2 regions of the Kitasatospora sp. NPDC097691 genome follow, and region 1 is predicted to be linked to the other one. Evidence: riboswitches for the same ligand, from Rfam matches in the RefSeq annotation. Region 1 holds a riboswitch; the other holds the start of a gene.
The links. Region 1 has a riboswitch for cobalamin ahead of ABTY56_RS29070 (cobalamin biosynthesis protein). Riboswitches for the same ligand answer to the same signal wherever they lie in the genome.

Region 1 (3,402 bases):
GAGCCCGTCGACGGCGCCCGCCTTGGACTCCACCTCGTCGACGATCCCGCGCGCCAGCATCTGGTAGCCGCCGCACACCCCGAGGATCGGCAGCCCGGCCGCCGCCCGCGCCTTCAGCGCCGGCTCCAGGCCGCGCTCGCGCAGCCAGGCGAGGTCCGCCACGGTGGCCCGGGTGCCGGGCAGCACCACCAGGTCGGCGTCGGCCAGCTCCTCCGGCCTGGTGGCCCAGCGCACCAGGACGCCGGGCTCCTGCGCCAGCGCGTCCACGTCGGTGAAGTTGGACAGCCGGGGGAAGCGCACCACGGCCACCCGCAGCACGTCCGCCCCGAGCGGCCCGCGCCCGTCGACCCGGTCCACCACGGTCGACAGGTCCAGCGAGTCCTCGGCGTCCAGCCACAGCCCGGGCAGCATCGGCAGGGTGCCCAGCACCGGACGGCCGGTCAGCTCGTGCAGCATCTCCAGCCCGGGCGCGAGGAGCCGCGCGTCGCCGCGGAACTTGTTGACGAACCAGCCCGCCACGTGCCGCTGGTCCTCCGCCGACAGCAGCGCCAGCGTCCCGTACATCGCCGCGAACACGCCGCCCCGGTCGATGTCCCCGACCACCACCACCGGCAGCCCGGCGGCCGTGGCCAGGCCCATGTTGGCGATGTCGCGGTCACGCAGGTTGATCTCGGCGGGCGATCCTGCGCCCTCGCAGACGACCACCTCGTAGCGGCGGCGCAGATCGGCCAGGCACTCCAGGGCGCGCTCCAGCAGGACGGGCTTGCGCTCGCGGTAGTCCAGCGCGCCCACCTCGGCGACCGGCTTGCCCAGCAGCACCACCTGGCTGCGGCCGTCCGCGCCGGGCTTCAGCAGCACCGGGTTCATCGCCGCCTCCGGCTCCACCCGGGCGGCCTGCGCCTGCATCGCCTGGGCGCGTCCGATCTCGGCGCCGTCGGCGGTGACGAAGGAGTTCAACGACATGTTCTGTGCCTTGAACGGCGCGACCCGCACGCCCTGGCGGGCCAGCCAGCGGCAGATGCCGGCCGTGACCACGCTCTTGCCCGCGTCCGAGGTCGTCCCGGCGACCAGCAGCGCGTTCGTCATGCCCTTCCCCTCTTCCCGCGGAGCGCGCGCAGCAGGACGTGCCCCGCGACCGTCGTACCCAGAGCCAGCGCGCCCACCCGCTGGGAGAGCGTGCAGGCCCGTTCGATGTCGTCCACCGTCACCGGCCGCAGCTCCGCGCCCAGCACCGGCCGGTGCTCGACGCGCTCGCCGTACTGCAGCGTCCCGCCCAGCCGTACGCCCACCGCGCCGGCGAACGCCGACTCCGCCTGACCGGCGTTCGGGCTCGGGTGCGAGGAGCCGTCGCGCCGCCAGACCCGCCAGGCCGTCCGCGGCTGCGGGGCGGCGGCCACCGTCAGCAGGGCCGTCAGCCGGGCGCCGGGCCAGCCCGCCAGGTCGTCCAGCCGGGCCGAGGCCCAGCCGAACCGGGCGTAGCGCGGCGAGCGGTGGCCCACCATGGCGTCCAGGGTGTTCACCGCGCGGAAGGCCAGCAGCCCGGGCGTGCCCGCCAGGGCGCCCCAGGCGAGCGCGTTCACCACGGCGTCGGCGGTGTTCTCGGCCACCGACTCGACCACCGCGCGGGCGATCTGCTGCTCGTCCAGCCCGCTCGGGTCCCGCCCGCACAGGTGCGGCAGCCGCTCCCGCGCGGCCCGCAGGTCGCCGTGCCGCAGCGAGCGGCCGATGGTGCGGGCCTCCCGGGTCAGCGAGGTGCCGCCGAGCACGGTCCAGGTCGCGGCCGCCGCCAGCGCGGCCCGGCCCAGCGGGCGCCGGCCGACGGTACGGTCCAGGGCGAGCGCGCCCGCCGCGACCGCGCCCACGCACAGCGCCGTGTACCCGGCCCCGGCCGTACGGTCGTCGCGCCACAGCCGCCGCTCCAGCCGGGTGGCGGCGCTGCCGAAGACGGCCACCGGGTGGCCCCGGCGCGGGTCCGCGAAGCGGGCGTCGGCGGCGTAGCCCGCCACGGCGCCCACCGCGAACGCGGCGGCTCGGCCCCAGGGGCGGTCGGCGGCAGGACGGACGGTCACCGGCCGCACGCCGGAAGGCAACCCACCGGGCGGCAACTCACCGGGAGACAACTCGGCGGAAGGCAGCTCGGGGTCCGGCCGGGCGGGGCAGCCTGCATCGCGTGCGTGTCCTCACTCAGGGTCCGCGCCCTGGATCGACGTAGCGGGGGCGAGAGTCTCCTGGCTTCCGGGTCGGACGCACCCCCGGGGCCTTCCAGCGGCTTCTGACGGCCCGCCGTGGCGAGAATCCGGGCGTGCTCCCCGGTGACAGTGGCGGGACCGCGCCGGACTCGCACCGGCTTCCTCTCCATGCCTCCGATTGGCCCCAGGATCCCATCACGCGGCCGAACCGGGAGTCAACCGAGGTCACGGAGGGGTTGGTCACACGGGACACCGGCCGACGAGCTGTGGGATCGCCCAGCGCGGCACCGCCCCCCGGTCGGCCGCTTCGTGGGTTCGGTTGCTGGGGCCGCGCCGTGGTCCGCGCCTAGCGTTCGGTGGCATGCGTCGCAGAAAGCCCCCCGCCGCCCCGCCGCCGGTGCCGTTCTCACCCGCGGCCGCCCGCGCCCACCGGGCCGCCCTCGGCCTCACCCCCGAGCAGGTCGCCGAGGGCCTGGCCGCACACGGCGTGCGGCTGCTGCCCGCCCACGTCCTCGCCTGGGAGGACGGCGAGCTCCGGCCCAGCGAACCGGAGTTCATCGCCCTCGCCCGCGCCCTCTGGTGCCCCGCCGCCCAGCTGATGGACCCCCGCCCGGTCCGGCTGCGCGACCACCGCGTCGCCCGCGAACTCGGCCAGGCGGCCGTCGCCGAGCGCACCGGCACCACCCTCGACTCCTACCGGCAGGCCGAACTGACCGACCGCTGGGACGGCGACGAGGAGCAGACCCGCGCCCTCGCCGAGGTCCTCGGCCTCGACCTGCCCGAACTCGTCGAGGCCACCGGCCGCCGGGAGGCCCTCGACCACCTCCTCCGCCAGTGCGTCACCGGCCGCTGGCAGCCCCACCTCCGCGCCCTCGCCCGCATCGTCCCCGCCCCCGCCGACACCCTCGCCGAGGCCCTCGCCGCCCTCCACCAGGAACACCACGTCCCCACCCATTGGGGCGCCACCGCCCGCACCGCCCCACCCCCGGCCACCGACTCCCTCACCCCCCGCTTCTGGCACCTCCTCGCCACCGCGAGCGCCACCGGGCCGAACTCGTAGCAGGAGAGGCAGTCGATCCTCCGACAGCGGATCCGGGGGCCGTGACCCGGACGGGTCAGTCCGGTGGCCGGGTGGGCGGGGCGCCGGTGGACTGGTGTACGAACACCGTCCGGTCCGAGACCAACAGAGCGGGGAACGATATGCGCTGGGGAA
Region 2 (3,402 bases), on a different contig from region 1:
GCCGCCGCGCTCGCCTGCGCCGTCGCGTACTCCGCGGCCTTCGCCGTGCCCGCCCTGGTCGGCCTCGCGCTGGCCACCGCCCGTCCGCACCGCCGGTGGGGCCCGGCCGCCCTGCGCGCGCTGCTGTCGGCCGTCGGCACCGTCGTCCTGCTGCTCCCGTACGGCACGCTGGGCAAGGTCGCCGGGTGGTCGCCCTCGCACGGCAACGCCCCCGGCTCGGCCCGCGCCATCCTGCTCTCCACCGTCCAGTGGAGCGGCCTGTTCACCGTCCTCGCGGTGGCCGGCACGATCGCCTACGCCCGCCGCGAGCAGATGAACGAGCACGACGCGCCCGAGCGGAACACCGTTCCCACCACGCGCGGCCACCGCGCCCTGCTCGGCACCGTGCTGACCGCCACCGCCCTGCTCGTCCCGGCCGCCCACCTGTGGACCGGCACCTCCGGCGCGCTGTTCCGCCACCTCGGCTACGGCATGCTGCTGGCCGCCCCGCTCGCCGGGGTCGGCCTGACCCGGCTGGTCGGCGCCCACTTCCGCCACCCCCAGCTCGGCATCCTGGTCTGGGTCGCGGTGCTCGCCCTCGGCCTGGAGCAGTCCGCCCTGCGCTACCAGAACGGGCCCGACTCCGGCCGCCTGCTGGCCGTCCTGCGGGTCCACACGGTGCCCCAGGGGCGCTACCTGACCGAGGTCGACGGACTGGCCGAGTACTACCTCGGCGCGGTCAGCGAGCCCGAGCAGTGGGTCTCCGCGCGCACCGGCACGGAGTACCGCGACGCGGCCGGGGTGCAGCACCACGGGGACGACGGGAGCGTCGCCGCGATCCGCGACGGCTGGTTCACCATGGTCGTCCTCGACAGCACCGCGCCACGGGCCACCGACCGGGCCCTGAGCGCCGCGCTGGCAGCCGGCGGGCAGTACCGACTGGTGGCGCAATTCACCTCGCCGACCGGCGATTCGAGCACGTACAAGGTCTATCTCAAGCACTGACGGGCCGGAGGGCCCGCCCACACCCGCGACACGACAGCCACAACATATGGTGCCGCCGCAGGGCGGCGGCACTACATGTATGCTCACTCCTGCTGTCGATGCAGGGGAACCCGGTGCGAATCCGGGACTGCCCCGCAGCGGTGTGCGGGCGGCTGGAGCAGCTGTCCCCGCGAGTCCGAGTACCTGCCGGCGGCGTGCGCCACGGCCCTCCCGCAGAGGCCGCGCCAGCACCAGAACCACACCTCCGGGCCTCGCGGGCGGGCCGGGGAGACACCGTCGCGCGACGCCGTTTGCGTTCGTGCCGTGCTCCCCTGCCCCGACCGGCCCGAGGCCCCGATCACCGCCGCCGATCGCCGCCAGGAGAGAGCGCCTTGACCACCGCTGCCTCAGCCACCCTGCCCGCCCAGGGCTCCGGTACCGCCTTCACCGACCGGACGGTCTCCGATCCCGGCGGCGCCCTGCTGCGGCTGCTCACCGACCGCAGTGTCGACCTCCCCGAGGTCGACCCCGGCCATGTCGCCGCCGCCGCGCTGCGCGGCCGCCACGCCGGCTCGGACTTCGCCGAGCTGCGCGGGCTGGCCGTGGACGCCGCCGCGTCGATGATCGCCGAGGACCCCCAGTACTCGAAGCTCGCCGCCCGCCTGCTGGCGCTGGAGATCGTCGACGAGGCGAACAGCCAGGGCGCCACGTCCTTCTCCGCCTCGATCGCCGTCGGCCACGCCGAGGGCCTGATCGGCGACACCACCGCGGACTTCGTCGCCAAGCACGCCGCCGCGCTGGACGCCCTGATCGACGCCGCGGGCGACGACCGCTTCGAGTACTTCGGCCTGCGCACCGTGCAGTCCCGCTACCTGCTGCGCCACCCGATCACCCGCAAGGTGGTCGAGACCCCGCAGCACTTCCTGCTCCGCGTCGCCTGTGGCCTGGCGGTCGGCGACAACGAGCAGTCGGTGCGCGAGGTGGCCGAGCTGTACGGCCTGATGAGCCGCCTGGAGTACCTCACCTCCTCGCCGACGCTCTTCAACTCCGGCACCCGCCACCCGCAGATGTCGAGCTGCTACCTGCTCGACTCCCCGCTGGACAACCTGGACTCGATCTACAACCGCTACGCGCAGATCGCCCGCCTGTCCAAGCACGCCGGCGGCATCGGCCTGTCCTACTCGCGCATCCGCTCGCGCGGCAGCCTGATCCGCGGCACCAACGGCAAGTCCAACGGCATCGTGCCGTTCCTGCGCACCCTCGACTCCTCGGTCGCCGCCGTCAACCAGGGCGGCCGCCGCAAGGGCGCCGCGTGCGTCTACCTGGAGACCTGGCACGCCGACATCGAGGAGTTCCTGGAGCTCCGCGACAACACCGGCGAGGAAGCCCGCCGCACCCACAACCTCAACCTGGCGCACTGGATCCCGGACGAGTTCATGCGCCGGGTCAACGCCAACCAGGACTGGTCGCTGTTCTCCCCGGCCGACGTGCCCGAGCTGGTCGACCTGTGGGGCGAGGAGTTCGACGAGGCCTACCGCAAGGCCGAGCAGGCCGGCAAGGCCGTCCGCACCATCCCCGCGCAGACCCTCTACGCCCGCATGATGCGCACCCTGGCGCAGACCGGCAACGGCTGGATGACCTTCAAGGACGCCTCCAACCGCGCCGCCAACCAGACCGCGCTGCCGGGCCGCACGGTGCACTCCTCCAACCTGTGCACCGAGATCCTGGAGGTCACGGACGACTCCGAGACCGCCGTCTGCAACCTGGGGTCGGTCAACCTCGGTGCGCACGTGGCCGCGGGCGCCTCGGCCGACGACCTGCTGGGTGCGATGGACTGGGAGCGCCTCGACGCCACCGTCCGCACCGCCGTCACCTTCCTCGACCGCGTGGTGGACATCAACTTCTACCCGACCACCGAGGCCGGGACGTCCAACTCCCGCTGGCGCCCGGTCGGCCTCGGCGTGATGGGCCTGCAGGACGTCTTCTTCAAGCTGCGGCTCGACTTCGACTCCGCCGAGGCCGCGCGGCTGTCCACGCTCATCGCCGAGCGCATCATGCTCACCGCGTACGAGCGCTCCGCCGACCTGGCCGAGCAGCTGGGCCGCCACGAGGCGTACGGCGAGACCCGCGCCGCGCGCGGCGAGCTGCACATCGACCACTTCCCGACGGCCGCCCCGCAGTGGGCCGACCGCTGGACGGCGCTGCGCGCCCGGATCGCCGAGACCGGCCTGCGCAACTCGCTGCTGCTGGCCATCGCGCCGACCGCGACCATCGCGTCCATCGCCGGCGTGTACGAGTGCATCGAGCCGCAGGTGTCCAACCTGTTCAAGCGCGAGACGCTCAGCGGTGAGTTCCTGCAGGTCAACCCGTACCTGGTGCGCGAGCTCAAGGACCTCGGCGTGTGGGACCAGCAGACCCGCGACTCGCTGCGCGACGCCA

Region 2: another riboswitch for cobalamin. It lies ahead of ABTY56_RS10675 (ribonucleoside-diphosphate reductase subunit alpha); the one in region 1 lies ahead of ABTY56_RS29070 (cobalamin biosynthesis protein).

The regions. Positions count from the first base shown of each region.
Region 1 is NZ_JBEORY010000053.1:7,589-10,990, forward strand. Features, by position in the region: gene ABTY56_RS29065 (cobyric acid synthase) at 1-1,086, opposite strand, end outside; gene ABTY56_RS29070 (cobalamin biosynthesis protein) at 1,083-2,069, opposite strand; cobalamin riboswitch at 2,223-2,353, opposite strand; gene ABTY56_RS29075 (helix-turn-helix domain-containing protein) at 2,551-3,249, shown strand; gene ABTY56_RS29080 (alpha/beta hydrolase) at 3,390-3,402, shown strand, end outside.
Region 2 is NZ_JBEORY010000011.1:52,619-56,020, forward strand. Features, by position in the region: gene ABTY56_RS10670 (glycosyltransferase family 39 protein) at 1-984, shown strand, start outside; cobalamin riboswitch at 1,058-1,189, shown strand; gene ABTY56_RS10675 (ribonucleoside-diphosphate reductase subunit alpha) at 1,380-3,402, shown strand, end outside.